One region of the Amphibiibacter pelophylacis genome, then DNA from elsewhere that is predicted to be linked to it. Evidence: predicted binding sites of a transcription regulator. Region 1 holds the regulator's gene; the other holds the start of a gene.
The links. Region 1 encodes NrdR, which represses ribonucleotide reductase genes. Its sites were predicted from a motif close to CACNANATNTNGTG; they were not measured.

Region 1 (9,898 bases):
GGTAGAAATCGGTGATCTCGGCGAACTGCTTTTGCAGGATGGGCACAAAAACCTCGTTGAGCGCCACGCCCAGCACGGCGGGCTCGTCCGGCGGCTTGCCGGTGTAGGTGCTGTGATAGATCGGGTCGTCGCGGTGCGTGATGCGCGCCAGGCGCACCACGGGGAACCAGTCCTGCTCGTTGTAATAGCCGGTGTGGTCGCCGTAAGGGCCCTCCAGCGCGTGCAGGTAGCCGTCCTTCTCTTTCAGCGCAATGCCGTGGGCGCTGGTGCCGGTGTAGCCTTTTTCGGCGGGCGGAATATGCCCTTCCAGGATGATTTCGGCGGTGGCGGGCACCTGCAGCATCAGGCCGCCCTCGCCCACCTGCGTGCTGGCCAGCTCGGTGCGGCCCCCGCGCAGCAGACCGGCGAACTGGTATTCCGACAGGCTGTCGGGCACCGGTGTGACCGCGCCCAGCGTGGTCGCCGGGTCAGCGCCCAGCGCCACCGCCACCGGGAAAGGCTGGCCGGGGTTGGCGCGGGCGAACTCGCGGAAATCCAGCGCTCCGCCCCGGTGCGCCAGCCAGCGCATGATGACCTCGGTCGGCGAAATCACCTGCTGGCGGTAGATGCCCAGGTTCTGGCGCAGACGCGGCTGCGCGACCGACTGCGGGCCGCGCGTCACCACCAGCCCCCAGGTGATGAGCGGCGCCACGTCGCCCGGCCAGCAGTGCTGAATGGGCCACTGGGTCAGATCAATGTCAGAGCCCTCCAGCACCCCCTGCTGGCAGGCTGGGCGCGAGGTGGTGGCCGGTTTCATGTCCCACAGCGCCTTGGCCATGTGCAGCAGGCGCCCGGCGTCTTTGAGGCGGCGCGGGGGATCGGGCTCTTTCAGCGCGGCCAGCAGCTGGCCCACTTCGCGCAGCGCCGAAACCGACTCCGCGCCCATGCCCAAAGCCACCCGCCGGGGGGTGCCAAACAGGTTGGCCAGCACGCGGCGGCTGCGCAGTGGCTGGCCGGACGCCACCGGCGGCCGCGCTGCTGTTGCACCACTGCGACACATTTCCGGAGATAGATCACTCTCTTTGACAGATTCTGTCCTGACCTGGATCGGCGGCGGGTGACGCACCGAATCGAACATCAGTGCAGGCCCTTCGGCCTGCAGAACCCGGTCTGACAGCGCTGTCATCTCCAGATAAGTGGACACGGTCTGCGGCACGTGACGCAGTTCACCCTGGGCTTCGAGCTGGGCCAGGAAATCGCGCAAATCTCGGTATTTCATAGCTGCTGGTTATCAAAAAAAAAATTCATATCATTGACTGGTTATATTTGTTCTTCCTAGAATCCGGGAAATTCAACAGTTACCCTCTTGCCGACCCGCCACACAAGCCCCACAAAGGCTTGATTTACATGGGGTTGCGCATCGCCACCCCAGACGCCACCCGGCAGGATACTCCCGCATGATGACAGACCAGACCCCCACCTTCCCGCAGACTCCCGGACGCTGGCGCGATACTGCGCGCGCCGTGGCCGTGGTCTGCGGCGATGTGGGCCGGGGGGTGCGCGGTCTGGTGCGGCACGGTCTGGCAGCCACCGGTCTGGCGGTCGTTGCGGTGAGCGCTTATGGACTCTACAACACCGACTGGCGCCACCAGCAGCAGCAGCAGCTGATGGCCTGGCTGCAGACGCAGGCCGCCGAGCGCGAAGCCGTCCAGGCCGCACTGACGCCACCCGCCCCGGTCGATCCGGTGCAGCAGGCGCTGGCGGAAGTGGTGGACGCCGATGCCCTGACCCGCGTCAGTGCCACCCTGCCCACGCCGCTGACCAGCGAGCTGACCATCCCGCAGCGCCGTGTGGCTGACTGGCTGTCGCGCCGCTATCGCGTGGCGCCCGAAGCCATGGCCAGCGTGGTCAAGGAGGCCTGGCACATGGGTCGCACCGCGCAGCTGGATCCGACACTGATCCTGGCGGTGGTCTCGATCGAATCGCGCTTCAACCCCTATGCGCAGAGCCATGTCGGCGCCCAGGGCCTGATGCAGGTGATGACCGAGATCCACAGCGACAAATATGAGGGCTTTGGCGGCAACCTGGCCGCACTGGATCCGCTGACCAACCTGCGCGTGGGCGTGAAGGTGCTGCGCGAGTGCATCAACCGCGCCGGCAGCGTCGAGCGTGGACTGCGTTTTTACGTGGGCGCCGCCAACCTGGCCAGCGACGGCGGTTACGCCGCCAAGGTGCTGGGCGAGCAGACCCACCTGAAAGCGGTGCTGGCCGGCAAGCCCCTGCCGCCGACAGCGCCTTTCCTGATGGTCAGCGGCGCCGGTCCGCGCCAGACCCCGCCGCCGCCCCTGCCATTGCAGGCCAGCGCAGAAACCGCTCCGGCCCACGCCCACACCCAGCGTGGCGAGCACACCGCCAGCGCAGCCTTCACCACCCGGCCCGAGCCGCGCGATTTCCGCGCCACCCAGCTGGCCATGGCTGCACCCTGAGGGCACTTCAGCGGGCCGCAGCAGGCTGGCAGTGCGGGCGGATAGAATCGGGTTTCCTTTTTCATCTTCAGCCCGCGCCGCCATGTTCGACCGACAAAGCCACACCCTGACCGCCGTTGATCCCGAAATCGCCGCCGTCATCGCCCAGGAAAACCAGCGCCAGGAAGATCACATCGAGCTGATCGCCTCCGAAAACTACACCTCCCCGGCCGTGATGGCCGCGCAGGGCAGCCAGCTGACCAACAAGTACGCCGAAGGCTATCCTGGCAAGCGCTACTACGGTGGCTGCGAGTACGTCGATATCGCCGAACAGCTGGCCATCGACCGCGCGAAGAAACTCTTCGGCGCCGAGTTCGCCAACGTCCAGCCCAACAGCGGCAGCCAGGCCAATCAGGCCGTATTTTTCGGCCTGCTGCAGCCTGGCGACACCATCATGGGCCTGAGCCTGGCCGAAGGCGGTCACCTGACGCACGGCATGCCGCTGAACATGTCGGGCAAGTGGTTCAAGGTGGTCAGCTACGGCCTGGACGCCGCCGAAGACATCGACTATGACGCCATGGAGCGTCTGGCCCACGAACACAAACCCAAACTCATCATTGCGGGCGCGTCGGCGTTTGCGCTGCGCATCGATTTCGAGCGCTTCGCCAGGGTGGCCAAGGCCATCGGCGCTTACTTCATGGTCGACATGGCGCACTACGCAGGCCTGATCGCTGCCGGGGTCTACCCCAACCCGGTGCCGCACGCCGATGTCGTCACCACGACCACGCACAAAAGCCTGCGCGGCCCGCGCGGTGGCCTGATCCTGATGCGCGGCGAAGAGGTCGCCAAAAAAATCAACTCGGCCATCTTCCCGGGCATCCAGGGCGGACCGCTGATGCACGTCATCGCGGGCAAGGCGGTGGCCTTTCACGAAGCGCTGCAGCCTGGCTTCAAGGCCTACCAGCAGCAGGTGCTGGACAACGCCCGCGTTCTGGCCGACACCCTGATCGAGCGCGGCCTGCGCATTGTCAGCGGCCGCACCGAAAGCCACGTGATGCTGGTCGACCTGCGCCCCAAAAATCTGACCGGCAAAGAGGCTGAAGCCATCTTGGGCAGCGCGCACATGACCTGCAACAAGAACGGCATCCCCAACGATCCGCAAAAACCCATGGTGACCAGCGGCATCCGCCTGGGCACCCCGGCGCTGACCACGCGCGGTTTCGGGGTGGACGAGGCCCGCGCCACAGCCCACCTGATCGCCGACGTGCTGGACGCCCCGCACGACCCGGCCGTCATCGAAGCCGTGAAGGCGCGCGTGCGAGAGCTGACGCAGCGCTTCCCGGTCTACCGCTGATCGGTCCGGCCCTTCGGATCGCCGCCGCCCCGCGATGCACTGCCCCTACTGCCGTCACAGCGACACCCAGGTGATGGAAACCCGGGTGTCGGACGACGGCAGCACCGTGCGCCGCCGCCGCCGCTGCACCGCGTGCGAGCGGCGATTCACGTCCTACGAGCGCGCCGAAATCGACATGCCCGTGGTCGTCAAGAAAGACGGCACGCGCACCGATTTTGACCCCGCCAAACTGCGCGCCAGCATGATGCTGGCCCTGCGCAAGCGCAATGTGGACATCGGCCGCGTCGATGCCGCCATCGCGCACATCAGCGAGCGCCTGCGCACCAGCGGCCTCAAAGAGGTGCCCACCGCCCACCTGGGCGACCAGGTGATGCAGGAGCTCAAAACCATCGACAAAGTGGCCTTTGTGCGCTTTGCTTCGGTCTACCAGAGCTTCGAGGACGTGGACGCCTTCCGCCAGCTGATTTCCGACAGTCTGTCCTAGTCTGCGCTGACATGCGCCGGGGCGCTACTCCCCTGCGGGGGGATGGCGGCGTCCGAAGCCGAGCCAGACAATGCCGCAAGCCGCGCCATGTGGCGTTCGGAGGCTGTCCATGCACTCATCCCCATCCCGATCCCTGTCCTGTGGCCTGTCGCTGCCCGAGCTGCTGGTAACGCTGGCGCTGGTCGCCGCGCTTGTTCTGGCCGGTCTGCCCGCCATGGCCGACCAGCGGCTGCGCCAGCAGGCCAGCCGCCAGGGCTGGCAGCTGCAGGCCGATGTGCTGCTGGCCCAGTCGCTCGCCCTGTCGCAGGGACGTGCGGTGCGCTGGGCCTGGCTGCCTGCCTCGGCTGCCTCGACCGCCGCGGCCTCGTCTCCGGGCAGCACCACCCTGTCCTGCTGGGCGCTGCTGCTGGGTACGAGCACGGGCTGCCGCTGCCCTGTACCCTCTACAGTTCAGGGCGAGGTGCTGGCCACCTGTCCCAGCGGGACGACCGTGCTGCTGACGCACGCGCTGGCTCCGCCCTGGTCACTGGGCCCGACGGCGGCCAGCGTGCTGTTCGATCCGGTGCGCGGCACGGCCACGCCCACCGCCAGCCTGGCACTGCAGCTGGACGGCGTGGTCTGGCTCAAACACATCATCAACATCAGCGGCCGCGTGCGCTCGTGCAGTGACCAAGGCGTTGCCGGGTGGCCACCATGCAGCGCCTGAGCCGCACCCGCTGCAACAGCGGAATGAGCCTGATCGAGCTGCTCGTCGTCTGCGCCTGCGTGGGTATCCTGACGCTGGGATCGCTGGGCGGTCTGCAGGCCTGGCGGCTGCGCAGTCAGCGCCAGGACGGCTGGCTGGCGCTGCAGGCAGTGCAGCGCGCTCAGAACGACTGCCGCTGGCGCCTGGGCCGCTACTGCACCGACTGGACCGAGCTGGGGCTGGCCGCCACCAGCCCGCGCGGACACTTCCGGCTCAGCCTGCAGGACGCGGCCCCGGGCAGCTATGCCGCGCAAGCACAGGCGCAAGGCCCACAGCAGCAGGACAGCCAGTGCCTGCTGCTGCGCCTGCACGAAGACCTGTGGCGCAGCCGCCGCTGGGCCGAGCCCGGGCCCGGCGCCTGCGACCTGGCCTAGAGCGTGTCATGCCCCATCCTGCGCCCCATCCCGCCCCCGCCCCGGCCGCACGGTGCCAGCACGGTCTGGGCCTGACCGAACTGCTGGTCAGCCAGGCGCTGGGCCTGCTGCTGGGCGCCATGATGCTGGGTCTGCTGGGACACCTGGCCCTGCAGCACGCCGAAAATGCAGCCCTGTCGGCCGCACAGCGGCATTTCCAGGGGGTGACCCAGCGCCTGGTGCGCGAACTGCGCCGCGCCGGGCACCGTCGCAGCCCGGGCGACTGGGTCTGGGTGGACACCAGCCGTAACCGCGCCACCTGGGTCTACGAATCGGTCAGCCCGCGCCCGGCGGGCACGACCGGACCGCAGTCTGCCGAGGCCAGCGGCGTGCGCATCAGCAGCGGCGTGCTTCAGACCCAGCTGGGCCTGAACAACTGGCAGGCGATCAGCGATCCGGCACTCCTGTGGGTGGAGGCGCTGGATGTCGCGCCAGTGGGACCTGCCATAGCAGGCATCTGCCCCGCCAGCGGCGCACTGGCCAGCGTCCAGGCGAGGCCTGTGGTGCGCGGCCGCCGGGGTGAGCTCTGGACCTGGCGCAGCCGCATCGCCTGGCCCGCACAGCCCGGTGTGCGCCGCGACGCGGTGGTGCTGTGCCCGCCCCAGACCGGAGAAGCGCCATGACGCCGCGCCCCTGGCACGCCACTGTCGTGCGTTCACACCTGCGCGGCATGGCCGTGATGCTGGCCGTGTGGTGGCTGCTGGCCCTGATGCTGATGATTCAGGCGCTGGCGCTGGGCGAGGTCATAGACGAAGCCCGAAGCAGCCTGCGCGATCTGCAGCAGACGCAGGCTTTTACCGCCGCGCGCTCCGGGCTGGACTGGGGTCTGGCGCAGGCCGACGGTGCCGCGCCCTGCCCGGCTTTTGCGGCGGCGCTGCCTGCCATCAAAAGCACCACCAGCGCCCTGCCTGATACGGCGTGGCTGAACTGCTCCTGGCCCTGGCCTGCGGCGGATGAACCCGGGGCGGCTCCCTCGCCTCAGTGCCGCTGTGCGAGCCTGGGCTCCGACGCTCCGCAGCCGCCCGGTTTTGCCCTGCGCTACAGCCGTGCTGCGGGCAGCGCCTGGCTGCTGCTGCAATCCACGGGCTGCGCCGCCGATTGCGATCCGCTGCGCGGTCACAGCGCCCAGCAGTCGCTGCTGTGGCGCTGGCTGCCCGCCTGGCAGGCCGCGGCGGCCTGGCCGGTGGCGGTGCTGGCGGGCGGACGCGTCAGCGCCGCGCCGCAAACGCCCCTTTTACTGGACGCTGCGAACGCCTGGGCGGTGATGGCCGGGGACGATGCGCTGGGTCCTTCGGCGCCAGCATCGGCAGTGCCCGCCACCACCGTTCAGGGCGGACGCTGGGATCGCCTTCAAGGACAGACCGCTGCTGCGGGCGCGGCGCTGCCCGCTGATCTGGTCGCCTGGCTGGCCACTTCGCCCCGCACGCTGGACCGCCTCTGGCTGGCCAAGCGCTGGCCGCAGCCCGATGCGGCAGACATCCGCCTGATCCAGCGCAGCGGCGACTGGGCGGTGCCCGCCGGTGCGCACCTAGGCAGCGCCCAGCAGCCCGTGCTGCTGCGGGTGGACGGCACGCTGCGCGTGGACGCGCCGGGTGTGGTCATTACTGGCCTGATCGTGGCCGGTGCCGTTGACATCAGTGCCGGGCTGAATCTGGACGGTGCCCTGTGGGTCAGCGGCGATGTGCGCCTTTCAGGCGGCGCCCCCATTCACCTGCACCATGACGCGGCCACCGTCCAGGCGGCCTGGCTGCGCGCCGGGCGTTTCGCCCTGCAGCGCGGCAGCTGGCGGGATTTCTGATGCGCCCGCAGCGCGGCTCCAGCCTGATCGAGGTTCTGGTGGCCTTGGGTCTGGCCACCGGCAGCTCCTGGGCGGTGCTGCAGGCCAGCCAGCATCTGGGGCCGTTGCGCGACCGCAGCAGCGGTCTGCGCCTGGCCAGCGCGCTGGCGCAGGACGAGTCTGATGCGCTTGCGGCGGCCACAGGCTGCCGCAGCAGCCAGCGCACGCAGGACGGCATCACCGTGCAGGTCGTCTGTAGTGGCAGCGCCGCGCGCATCGTGCTCAGCTGGTCAGACCGCCGCGGACGACAGCTGACCCAGCAGATCATGCTGTGGCGCCAGCCTGCGCCGCAGGGAGATGGCTGATGCAGCCGCTCTCAGTTCTGCGGGACGATCTGCTGCACGATGCCACCGCCATCGTCAGGGCCTATGGTGGTGCCCAGGCGGGCCTTGAGCGACGCGCGTCGTCCCAGTACCAGATCGTAAGCCACGGCATTGCCCAGCACCTTCTGCACGTAATCGCGCGTTTCGGCGAAGGGGATGGTCTCGACCCAGGCCGCCGATTCCAGCGTCGGCCCCTGGCGCCAGCGGCGCGGACGCCCTGGCCCGGCGTTGTAGGCGGCCGTGGTCAGGGCCTGCTGCTCGCCAAACTCGGCGCCGATCTGAAAGAGGTAGCTCATGCCCAGCAGCAGATTGGTGTCCAGATCGCGCACCACGCCATTGGCGGGAATGCTGACGCCAATGCGCCGCGCCACCAGCTTCGCCGTGGACGGAATCACCTGCATCAGCCCCGTAGCGCCCACGCCCGAGCGCGCGGCCGTCTGGAAGCGCGATTCCTGACGCACCAGTCCGTAGACCCAGGAGGGATCAATGCCGACACCCGCCGCCGTGCCCATCACCTGCGGCTGGAAAGGCGTGGGATAGCGCTGCGCCAGGTTGATGCGCTGCGCGGTGCGGTCGCTGGTGAAAATGCAGCGGTCCCAGATCTCGCGGCTGCAGGCCAGCTGGGCGGCGGCCAGCAGATCGTCGTCGCCCAGGCCGCGCAGCGAATAATTCCACTCGCGCACGCCCTCGCTGCGCAGCTCCAGCCCCATCAGCTGCAGGGCGCGCTGCAGGCCCGGATGGGCGGCAACGCGGCCGACCGCCTGCGCCGACGCCTGGGCCTGCGGCGGCGCCTGAAGTGGCTGACCCAGATCCTGCGTGGCGAGCTGGCCATAAAAATCCAGCGGCGCCGCCACGCCCTGCATCAGCGCCTGGCCTTGCGCAGCGAGCGCCCCGCCCCGCGCGATCAGCGCGCGCGCCTTCCAGTAGCGCCAGCGCGACTGCTGGCGCGTGGCCTCAGGCATGGCGTCAATCACGCGCTGCACCAGCGCCCAGTTGGGCCGGGGCACGCGCAGGAGCGCACGCACATTCCACTCCAGCACAAAGGGATCCAGCAGCGACTGCGCCGGAACGCCAGGAGATGTCCAGGCCTGTTCGGCGTACTGCGTGGCCTCGAAGGCCTGGGCAAAGCCCGCGCGGCGCGCCAGATGCGCCCAGACGCAGTGAACCAGCAGCGGTGGCAGTACCGCCTGCCAGGTCGTCTGCAGGCGCTGCGCGGCGGCGTAAGCATCGGTATTGCCCAGCTGCATCAGCGCCATGGCCACGCGCCAGCCCTGCAGCGGTACCGAAGGGGCCGACAGCACGCCGCCGGTCGTGTCCAGAAAGCGCTCCGGCGCCGAGAGCACCATGCCGGACGTGGTGCCCGGCACCAGACCCTGCCCTTGCGGATCGGCCAGATCAATGGCGCGCTGGGCCAGCGCGGTGCGCCCGTCGGCCAGGTCGGCCATGGCGCGCTGCCAGGCGTCCTGCGGCGTCAGGATGCGGTTCATGAAGGTGGTGGACATCAGCGTGCAGCCGTCGTCGCTGCGCGTCTGGCGCAGCCAGGCGCTGCGGGCGCGCTCGCGGTCCACGGGCTGGCCCTGCATGTCGTCGGCCAGCAGCGCGTAGCAGCTCACCGCGTTATCGTCGTTCATGCGAAACAGTGGCGCGTTGGCCCGGATCTGCGCCCAGTCGCGGCGCTTGCCCAGCTCCAGCAGCCAGTCGTTGCGCAGGCGGTCCTCGACATAGGTGTTCGCCCAGGTGCGGAAAAAGGCGTTGACCTCGTCGGGTGTCGCGCTGTCCAGGCGACTGTTCAGGGCCCAGTAGGCCACCCAGCCGGCCAGCGGGTGGCGCGCGGCCTGCGCGGCATCGGCCAGGCTGGCCAGCGCCAGGCTGTCCTTGCGGCGGAAGGCGTCGCGCGCCTGCAGGATGAGGTCGTCGCCCGTCGGCATCACTCCCGGCACGGACGTGGAGCGCAGCGTCTGCGCGGGCCGGTCGCCAATGATGACGGTGATGCCCGAGTCGTCGGGCGATTCATCCAGCGCATTCTGCGCCAGTGCGGCCAAGGGATTGGCGCTCGTGGCCAGCGCCAGAATCCATGCAGCACGTCGCATCACAGCAGCGCCCCGTCGCTGGAGCGCTGGGCAAACTTCTGGCGCAGCTTGCCCACCTTGGGCGCCACCACCAGGCGGCAATAGCCCTGATTGGGCTGGCGCTCGAAGTAGCGCAGGTGCTCGGGCTCGGCGGGGGTGAAATTGTCCAGCAGCGCCACCTCGGTGACGATGGGCGCGGCAAACTTCGCCTGCGCGCGCTGCACGGCCT
Region 2 (9,898 bases), on a different contig from region 1:
AAGATCTCCGCCTCGTCCAGGCCCAGCGATTCGACGATGTACTGGTAGGCGTGGGTGTGGATGGCCTCTTCAAACGCCTGGCGCAGCAGAAACTGGCGGCACTCGGGCGCCGTAATGTGGCGGTAGGTGCCCAGCACGATGTTGTTGGCGGCCAGGCTGTCGGCCGTCACGAAAAAGCCCAGGTTGCGCTTGACGATGCGACGCTCGTCCTCGGTCAGGCCCTTGGGGTCTTTCCACAGGGCGATGTCGCGGTTCATGTTCACTTCCTGCGGCATCCAGTGGTTGGCGCAGGTGGCCAGGTACTTTTCCCAGGCCCATTTGTACTTGAAGGGCACCAGCTGGTTGACGTCGGTCTGGCCGTTGATGATGCGCTTCTCGCTGGCCTTGACGCGGCTGGCCTGGGGCGGCGCAGCCGAAGCGGCTGGCGACGCGGGAAGATCCAGCCCAGGCAGGCTGGGCTGGCCGGAGGCATTTGCGGCGGGCGCAGCCGGTGCGGGGGGAGCGGTGGTGGCCGCAGTATCTTCGTCGTCCCAGGACAGCATGGGGTTCTCCTTGTGGGTCAGATCAGTGCAGAAACCGGCCGGATCACTGGCAGGCTTCGCAGTCCGGGTTGTCGATGGAGCAGAACTTCACGTCCGATCCCGCGACGCTCGCTTCGGCCACCGGTGCGGCTGAAACGGGCGCTGCAGCAGCGGGGGCCGGGCCGCCCGACTGCACCGCGTTGAGCGCGCCGCTGTGCGCGGTCGATTTCTCGACGTGCGTGGCGGCCATGGTGCGCAGGTAGTAGGTGGTTTTCAGGCCGCGTGTCCAGGCCAGCTTGTAAATTTCGTCCAGCTTCTTGCCCGAGGCGCCCGCAACGTAAATGTTGAGCGACTGCGCCTGGTCGATCCATTTCTGGCGGCGCGAGGCGGCTTCGACCAGCCACTGTGCCTCAACCTCAAAGGCCGTGGCGTAAACCGATTTGATCTGTGCGGGCACGCGGTCGATGCGGCGCAGGCTGCCATCGAAGTGCTTGAGATCCATCAGCATCACGTCGTCCCACAGGTCCAGCGCCTTGAGATCGCGCACCAGGGCTTCGTTGATGATGGTGAATTCGCCCGACAGGTTGCTCTTGACCGAGAGGTTGCCAAAGCAGGGCTCGATCGAGGCGTCCACGCCGATGATGTTGCTGATGGTGGCCGTCGGCGCGATGGCCACGCAGTTGCTGTTGCGCATGCCGTGCTGCAGGATGCGCGTGCGCAAGGCCTCCCAGTCGAGGCGCTGGTCGGTGTTGACCTCCAGGTAGCCGCCGCGCGCTTCCTGCAGCAGGCGCAGGCTGTCGTGCGGCAGGATCCCCTGGCTCCAGAGCGAACCGTTGTAGCTGGAGTAACGCCCGCGCTCCTGCGCCAGATCGCACGAGGCGCTGTAGGCGAAGTAGCACACGGCCTCCATGGACGCGTCGGCGAAAACCATGGCGGATTCGCTGGCGTAAGGCGTTTTCAGGCGGTACAGGCTGTCCTGGAAGCCCATGATGCCCAGGCCCACCGGGCGGTGGCGCAGGTTGCTGTCGCGGGCTTTCTTGACGGCGTAGTAGTTGATGTCGATGACGTTGTCCAGCATGCGCATGGCCGTGGTCACGGTGCGGCGCAGCTTGTCCATGTCGATGGCCTGGGCGACGTCCAGCTGCCCCTGGGCCAGCACGGCGGCGGGCTTGAGGTGGCGGGCCAGGTTGACCGAGCCCAGGTTGCACACGGCGATTTCGCTGTCGTTGGTGTTGAGCGTGATCTCGGTGCACAGGTTGCTGGAGTGGACCACGCCGACGTGCTGCTGCGGGCTGCGCAGGTTGCAGGCGTCCTTGAAGGTGATCCAGGGGTGGCCGGTTTCGAACAGCATGGTCAGCATCTTGCGCCACAGATCGCGTGCGGGCAGGCGGCGGAACAGCGTCAGATCGCCGCGGTCGGCGCTGGCCTCGTAGGCGGTGTAGGCGGCCTCGAAGGCGGCGCCCGACAGCTCGTGCAGGTCGGGGCAGTCGGAGGGGCTGAACAGCGTCCAGTCGGCGCCTTCCATGACGCGCTTCATGAACAGGTCGGGCACCCAGTTGGCCGTGTTCATGTCGTGCGTGCGACGGCGGTCGTCGCCGGTGTTCTTGCGCAGCTCCAGGAATTCTTCGATGTCCAGGTGCCAGGTTTCCAGGTAGGCGCAGACCGCGCCCTTGCGCTTGCCGCCCTGGTTGACCGCCACGGCGGTGTCGTTGACCACCTTCAGGAAAGGCACCACGCCCTGCGATTCGCCGTTGGTGCCCTTGATGTGGCTGCCCAAGGCGCGCACCGGCGTCCAGTCGTTGCCAAGGCCCCCCGCGAACTTGGAGAGCAGCGCGTTTTCCTTGATGGCCTCGTAAATGCCGTCCAGGTCGTCGCCCACCGTGGTCAGGTAGCAGCTGGAGAGCTGGCTGCGGCGCGTGCCGCTGTTGAACAGCGTCGGCGTGCTGGACATGAAGTCAAAGCTGGACAGCAGCTCGTAGAACTCGATGGCGCGCGATTCGCGGTCGATCTCGTTCAGCGACAGGCCCATGGCCACGCGCATGAAAAAGGCCTGCGGCATCTCGATGCGCGTCTTTTTGATGTGCAGGAAGTAGCGGTCGTACAGCGTCTGCAGGCCCAGATAATCGAACTGGTCGTCGCGCTCGGGGTGCAGGGCGGCGGCCAGACGCGGCAGGTCGAACTGCATCAGGCGCTCGTCCAGCAGCTCGGCCTGCACGCCTTTTTTGATGAAAGACGGGAAATAGTCGCTGTAGGCCTGAGCGCGCTGGGCCGCGTCGGCGGGGGCGCTGCCCAGAATCTCGCGCTCGATGGTGTGCATCAGCAGGCGGGCGGTGACGCGGCTGTAGTCGGGATCGCGCTCGATCAGGGTGCGCGCGGCCAGGATCAGCGCCTTGTGGACTTCGGCCAGCGGCACGCCGTCGTACAGGTTGCGCTGCGTTTCGGACAGGATGGGCGTGGCGGTCACCTCGGGCGCCAGGCCCTGGCAGGCGCCTTCGACCAGGGCGCGCAGGCCGTCCAGATCCAGCGGCACGCGCTGGCCGCGGTCGGTCACGAAGAGCGTCGCAGCGGCAGCGGCGGCCGGCTGCTGCGCCTGCTGCTGGCGGCGCTCCTGGCTGCGGCGCTCGCGGTAGAGCACGTAGGCGCGGGCCACTTCATGGAAACCGCCGCGCATCAGGCCCAGTTCGACCTGGTCCTGCACGTCTTCGATGTGGAAAGTGCCCCCGGCCGGGCGCGAGCGCAGCAGCGCCTGGACCACGGTGACGGTGAGCTGCTGCACCGTGTCGCGCACGCTGCTGGACGCCGCGCCCTGGCTGCCGTGAACGGCCAGGAAGGCTTTCATCAGCGCCACGGCGATCTTGGCGGGCTCGAAAGCCACCACCGAGCCATTGCGACGCACGATCTGGTAGCCCGCGTACTGGGCGGGATCGAAGGGCGCATCTGCGCCGGAGGAGAAGGTGGACAGCGTCATGGCATCGGGGGTCAGGGGAGCGTTCATGGGCGTGCAGAGCTAGGGATGACGGGACAGGCAGACACTATATCTGGATGAATTTCGCATGGCAAGCACCACAGCTAGTGTTTTTACCCGCCAATGCCATACGGTTTCCCAGCTTGACAGGCTGGCCTGAAAAGGGGTAACAGCGTCACAAAAAATCACCGGCATTGAGGAGTAATCCGGCTTTCCCCGCCCAATTCGCACGCTGCCTGCAGGCCCCCTTGCAGTAGCATCCGCACGAATGTTCCTGCCACGAGGCCTGCCGGACCGCCCTTGAACACGCCCTCTTCATCATTTGTCCTGCGCCTGCTGTCCCAGCCCCTGTGGCTGGGCTGCGCTGTGGCCCTGTCGGTGCTCGCCGGTTTCATGGCCCTGCTGCTGTGGCCCGCCCTGGCAGCGGGCCAGGCCACGGCCTGGGGGCTGGCCGCCACAGCCGTTCTGGCCACGCTGATGCTGGCGGGCGGACTGGCGCTGCTGCGTCTGCGCAATGCGGGCGGGCAGGATGGTTTGAGCCTGGACCAGGCACTGTCGCTGCTGCGCTTTGACCTGAGCCTGCAGCTCGACTCGCTGGGCCGCGTCACGGCCGTGCAGGCCCACCCCCGGCCGCCCGGCCCGCTGGACACCTCGGTGCTGGCCGAGGCCCACCCGCTGGCACTGGATGCGCTGGCCCGCGTGCTGCGCCAGGCGGGACTGGAACGCGGCCTGCAGCCCGCCAGCCACGTCGCGCTGCGCGTGCTGATGCAGCAGGCCGCGCTGGAAGGCCAGTCGCACGCGCCCAAGCTGCTGATGGCCGTCCAGCACGAGGCGCTGGACAGCGCCACGCAGATGCCGCAGCAGGACATGGACAGCGAAGGCAGTTCCCGCTTCGACCGCCGCCGCTCCACCCCGCTGCACGGCGAATTCAGCCACACCGAAATCGCCCTGGGTGCCCCGCAGATCGGCGGCGACAAGCGCTGGTTCGAGGTCAAGGTGCTGCGCCGCCAGGACAGCCAGGGGCGGCTGCTGGGCTTCTGGATGGGCTGCACCGACGTCACCGAACGCCATGCTGCTGAAGAATCGCAGCGCCTGATCTCGCTGGTTTTCGAGCGCGCGGGCGAAGGCATCGTGGTCACCGACGCAGCGCGGCGCGTCATCCAGATCAACCAGGCCTTCAGCGAAGTCACCGGCTACACGCCCGACGAGGTCATGGGCCAGCATGTCTCGGATTACCTGACCGACATCAACCAGCCGCACGTGCTCACGCAGATCTGGTATGCCATCGACGTGCACGGGCGCTGGCGCGGCGAGCTGGTCAGCCGCCGCAAGAACGGCGACGTTTACACCAAGCTGCTCAGCGTGGTGCCGCTGCGCGATGACGACCAGCGCATCATCCATTACGTGGGCATCTTCAGCGAGATTTCCGAGCTGAAGCAGGCCAAGTCCGAGCTGGTCTACCAGTCCTACCACGACATGCTCACCGGCCTGCCCAACCGCCGCAAGCTGCGCGAGGTGCTGGTGCACGGTCTGGCCATCCGCAAATCGACCCAGCACCTGATGGCGCTGCTGGTCATCGACATCGACGATTTCAAGGACATCAACGACAGCCACACACACCGCCAGGGCGACGCGCTGCTGGCCTCGACGGCGCACAGCCTGGAGTGCACGCTGCGCGACGGTGATTCGCTCTACCGCCTGGGCGGCGACGAGTTCGCCATCCTGCTCGAGCGTCTGGACAGCGCCGACGACGCGGCCGCCGTGGCACACCGCATCCAGCGCCTCTTCGAGCACCCGGTGCCGCTGGAGGACGATGTCGAAGTGATGGTGCGCATCAGCATCGGCATCGTCGTCGGGCCCGCGCAGGGCGACACGCCCGAAGAGATGATGCAGCACGCCGACACCGCGCTGCACCGCGCCAAATCCGAGGGCAAGAACCGCCTGGCCTTCTACAGCGAGAACCTGACCAAGGCCGCCAAGCTGCGTCTGGCTCTGGACCGCAGCATCCGCCGCGCGCTGGAAAACCGCGAGTTCGTCCTGCACTACCAGCCGCAGATGAGCCTGCACGACGACCGCCCTACGGGCGTCGAGGCGCTGGTGCGCTGGAAAGACCCCACCCGCGCCTCGCTGGTGTATCCGGACGAGTTCATCGGTGAGGCCGAGCGCACGGGCCTTGTGGTCGCGCTGGGCACGCAGGTGCTGGAGATGGCCTGCCAGCAGGGCCGGGCCTGGCTGGACGAGGGTCTGCCGCTGCACATGGCGGTCAACGTGTCGGCGCGCCAGCTGCGCTCGCCCAACTTCATCCAGGTCGTGGCCGACACGCTGGAGCGCACGGGCTTCCCGGCCGGCCTGCTGGAGATCGAAATCACCGAAAGCACGCTGATCGGCGATACCGAAAAAACCCTGGCCGTGCTGATGATGCTGCGCGATCTGGGCGTGTCGCTGGCGGTGGACGATTTCGGCACGGGCTATTCCTCGCTGTCCTACCTGCAGCGCTTCCCGCTGACCAAGCTCAAGATCGACCGCAGCTTCGTCAACCAGCTGCCCGACGTGGGCGCGGGCTGCGCGATTTCCGAGGCGGTGGTCAAGCTCTCGCACAGCCTGGGGATGACGGTGCAGGCCGAGGGCGTCGAAACCGTGCGCCAGCTCGAAGCCCTGCGCGCCATGCAGTGCGAGTTCTACCAGGGCTATTACGCCAGCCGCCCCATGCCGCCCGATGCCCTGAGGGCCTGGGTGCTGGAGCGTGGCCTGAGCGAAACGATCAAGGCCCCGGAAGAAGAAATCAGCCCGCCGGGCTGGGGGCCTGCGCTGACCGGGGCCTGAAAGGCTGGACCGCGCCGGGCTGCGCCGTCACATAAGGCGCGCCGATCAGGTCCAGACAGTAGGGCACGGCGCCAAAAACACCGTCCAGCGTCTCGGCGATGGCCTTGGGCTGGCCGGGCAGGTTGAGGATCAGCGCTCCGCCCCGGATCGCCCCCACCTGCCGCGACAGGATGGCTGTGGGCACGTATTTGAGGCTGACGGCGCGCATCTGCTCGCCAAAGCCCGGCATGACGCGGTCGGCCACGTCCAGCGTGGCCTCGGGCGTCACGTCGCGCGGCGCGGGGCCGGTGCCGCCGGTGGTCAGCACCCAGTGGCAGCCGGCCTCGTCAACCAGCTCGCGCAGCGTGGCAGCGATGACGTCGCGCTCGTCAGCAATCAGCCGGGTCTGCAGCGCGTAAGGGCTGGCCAGGGTGCGCACCAGCCAGTCCTGCAGCGCGGGCAGGCCGCGATCCTCGTAAACGCCGCTGCTGGCGCGGTCGCTGACCGACACCAGCCCGATGCGCAGCGCGCCCGCAGGAATCGCGCTCATGCGGCGGGGGCGCTGTCCAGCGCCGGGTAGTCGGTATAGCCTTTGGCGCCGCCGCCATACAGGGTGTCGGCGTCCAGCGGGTTGAGCGGCGCGCCCGTGCGCAGGCGCTCGGCCAGATCGGGGTTGGCGATGTAGGGGCGGCCAAAAGCGACCAGGTCAGCCTGCGCGCCACTCAGGCGTCCGGCCAGGGCCTCGTCGGCCAGTTCGCGGGTGTAGCCGTTGTTGACCATCCAGGCGCCCTGCCCGCCCGCGCTGCGGTAGGCCTGCTGCAGCGCCGCCCAGTCGAAGGGTGTTTCGCCCTGGCTGTGATCGCGCGGCCCGGCCGTGGCGCCCTCGACCACATGAATATAGGCCAGGCCCAGCGGCGCCAGCGCGGTCATCACGTGGTTGAACAGCGGCTGCGGGTCGGCATCCATGGCGTCGTTGGCCGGACTGACCGGCGACAGACGCACGCCCACGCGGCCCGCGCCGATGGCCTGCGTCACCGCCTGCATCACCTCGATGAGCAGACGGGCGCGGTTTTCGATGGAGCCGCCGTAGGCGTCGGTGCGCTGGTTGGAGCCACTGCGCAGGAACTGGTCCAGCAGATAGCCGTTGGCCGCGTGGATTTCGATGCCGTCAAAACCGGCGTCGATGGCGTTGCGCGCGGCGCGCACATAGTCGCTAACGATGCCGGGCAGCTCGGAGATGTCCAGTGCCCGCGGCATGGCCGTGGGCTCGAAACCGGCGCTGACGACCTGGCCGCTGGCGTCGCGCTCGATCAGATAGCTGCGCGACTGCGCCTGCAGGGCAGACGGCGCGACTGGCGCCTGGCCGTCGGGCTGCAGCGCAGGGTGCGAAATGCGTCCCACGTGCCACAGCTGCGGCACGATGCGACCGCCTGCGGCGTGGACGGCGTCGGTGACCCGGCGCCAGCCCGCCACCTGGTCGGATGACCACAGGCCGGGCACGTCGGCATAGCCCTGGCCCTGGTGGCTGATGGCCGTGGCTTCGGTGATGATCAGGCCCGCGCCCGCGCGCTGGCGGTAGTACTCGACCATCAGCGCATTGGGCTGGGCACCGGGAGCCCGGTTGCGCGTCAGCGGCGCCATGACGATGCGGTTGGCCAGTGCAAGATCGCCCGCCTGGACGGCGTCAAACAGATTCTTCACGAAAGATCTCCAGAAAAAACACCGGAGGAAAAGCCCTCCGTCATGGCGCGAGAGCATAGCGCCAGAGCGCATCCCCGGGCGGACCACGGGGTCTCGCCGACTGTGGCAGTGGCGTGCGCGGACGCCAGCCTGCCGGCGCATCGTCAACTCCAGCATTTTCAATTCTTTACCGCGGTTTACCCACGCCGCATACAGCGGCAACACCCTGCGCAGATGATGCCCCCATGGACAAACCCCACACGCTGCCCACCAAGGAGTTCCGCATGAAAGCCCAGGCCCTGCCCATGAACCGCATGATGAAATCGGCCGCTGCGCTGGTCGCCGTGAGCGCCATCGCCTTCGGACTGGCCACACCGCTGACCAGCCGGGCCCAGACACCGGCCGCCACCGGCGCGCCGCTGGTACCGCCCGCCCCCGGCCTGGACGGCCGCGATGGTCCGGACGGACGCGATGGCCGGGACGGCCCCAAAGGCGCACGCGGGCACCACGGCCACCACGGCGGGGGTGGGCTGATGGCACTGATGAACCCCAAAGCCAGCGCCCGCCTGATGGACACGCTCAAACTCGACGCCGCGCAGCGCAGCCAGATCCAGGCCATCCAGACCCGGATGCGCACACAGATGGAGGCCCAGCGCGCCCAGCGCAAAGCCGCCAACGGCCCCGCGGACATGCAGCGCCAGCTCATGACCGCGCTGACCCAGCCCACCGTGGACACCGCCGCCATCCAGCGACTGCAGCAGGAGCGCATGGGCCGCATGCAGCAGATGAGCCAGCAGCACACACAGGCCCTGATCGACATGGCGCAGGTGCTGACCCCGGCGCAGCGCAGCCAGCTGGCCGGGCTGATGCAGGCGCGCTGGGACCGCAAGGCCCAGACCATGAAAGAGCGTCACGCCACTGAGCGCGGCGCCCAGACGCCCGCCAGCCGATGATGACCGCCACCGCCCAGCTGTCCGAAAAGGCCTGCGGTATAGTCGCGCCCATGACGAAACCGCTGGTTCTTCTCATCGATGACGACACCCGCCTGACGCGCATGGTGGGCGACTATCTGCGCCAGAACGGCATGGAGGTGGAAGCCGCCCACTCGCTGGCCGAAGGCCGTGCGCGCCTGTCGGCAGCCTCGCCCGCGCTGGATCTGCTGGTGCTGGACCAGATGCTGCCCGACGGCAGCGGCCTGGATCTGGCCCGCGAGCTGGAAGCCAGCGCGAACGCCAGCGCCGGACAGGGCCTGCCGGTGCTGATGCTCAGCGCGAAGGGCGATCCCATGGACCGCGTGCTGGGCCTGGAGGTCGGTGCCGACGACTATCTGGCCAAGCCCTTCGAGCCGCGCGAACTGCTGGCCCGCATCCGCGCCCTGCTGCGCCGCAGCCACAGCGCCGCACCCGGCAGTGCGCCGCCCAGCGGCGCGGACGTGCTCGATTTCGGCCGCCTGCAGATCGACCTGGCCGCGCGCCAGGCGCTGCTCGATGGCCAGGCCTGCCGCCTGACCGCCTACCAGTTCGATCTGCTGGCGCTGCTGGCCGGATCGCCCGGGCGCGTGCTGTCGCGCGACCACATCATGGACAGTCTCAAGGGCGAGACCTTTGACGCCTTCGACCGCAGCATCGATGTGCACATTTCGCGCATCCGTAACGCCATCGAAGACGACGCCAAAAACCCGCGCCGTCTGCTGACGGTGCGTGGCAGCGGCTATCTGTTCGCCCGCCGCCAGCCCTGAGTCCGGGTCCCATGCGCTCGCTGTACCTGCGCATCTACGCCACGGTCCTGGCCGTGCTGCTGCTGTTTTCGGTGGTCGGCGGCTGGATCGTGCACGAGCAGATGGAGCGCCGCGCCAGCGAGGTGCGCCAGCGCGTCGAACACCGCTTCCAGCAGCGCTCCGCGGCCTGGGCCGAACTGATCGAGGAATCCC

Region 2: the regulator NrdR is predicted to act here: its motif matches at 3,583-3,596, upstream of RV045_RS03275 (ribonucleoside-diphosphate reductase subunit alpha).

Annotation. Positions count from the first base shown of each region.
Region 1 covers NZ_JAWDIE010000016.1:1,381-11,278, reverse strand. Annotated here, with positions in the region: gene RV045_RS10460 (UbiD family decarboxylase) at 1-1,258, opposite strand, end outside; gene RV045_RS10455 (lytic transglycosylase domain-containing protein) at 1,437-2,465, shown strand; gene glyA (serine hydroxymethyltransferase) at 2,548-3,798, shown strand; gene nrdR (transcriptional regulator NrdR) at 3,833-4,282, shown strand; gene RV045_RS10440 (prepilin-type N-terminal cleavage/methylation domain-containing protein) at 4,392-4,988, shown strand; gene RV045_RS10435 (type IV pilin protein) at 4,976-5,401, shown strand; gene RV045_RS10430 (hypothetical protein) at 5,410-6,063, shown strand; gene RV045_RS10425 (hypothetical protein) at 6,060-7,238, shown strand; gene RV045_RS10420 (type IV pilus modification PilV family protein) at 7,238-7,582, shown strand; gene RV045_RS10415 (transglycosylase SLT domain-containing protein) at 7,594-9,690, opposite strand; gene msrA (peptide-methionine (S)-S-oxide reductase MsrA) at 9,690-9,898, opposite strand, start outside.
Region 2 covers NZ_JAWDIE010000004.1:9,040-18,937, forward strand. Annotated here, with positions in the region: gene RV045_RS03270 (ribonucleotide-diphosphate reductase subunit beta) at 1-542, opposite strand, end outside; gene RV045_RS03275 (ribonucleoside-diphosphate reductase subunit alpha) at 586-3,489, opposite strand; gene RV045_RS03280 (putative bifunctional diguanylate cyclase/phosphodiesterase) at 3,787-6,309, shown strand; gene mog (molybdopterin adenylyltransferase) at 6,269-6,838, opposite strand; gene RV045_RS03290 (alkene reductase) at 6,835-7,989, opposite strand; gene RV045_RS03295 (Spy/CpxP family protein refolding chaperone) at 8,214-8,921, shown strand; gene RV045_RS03300 (winged helix-turn-helix domain-containing protein) at 8,972-9,706, shown strand; gene RV045_RS03305 (sensor histidine kinase) at 9,718-9,898, shown strand, end outside.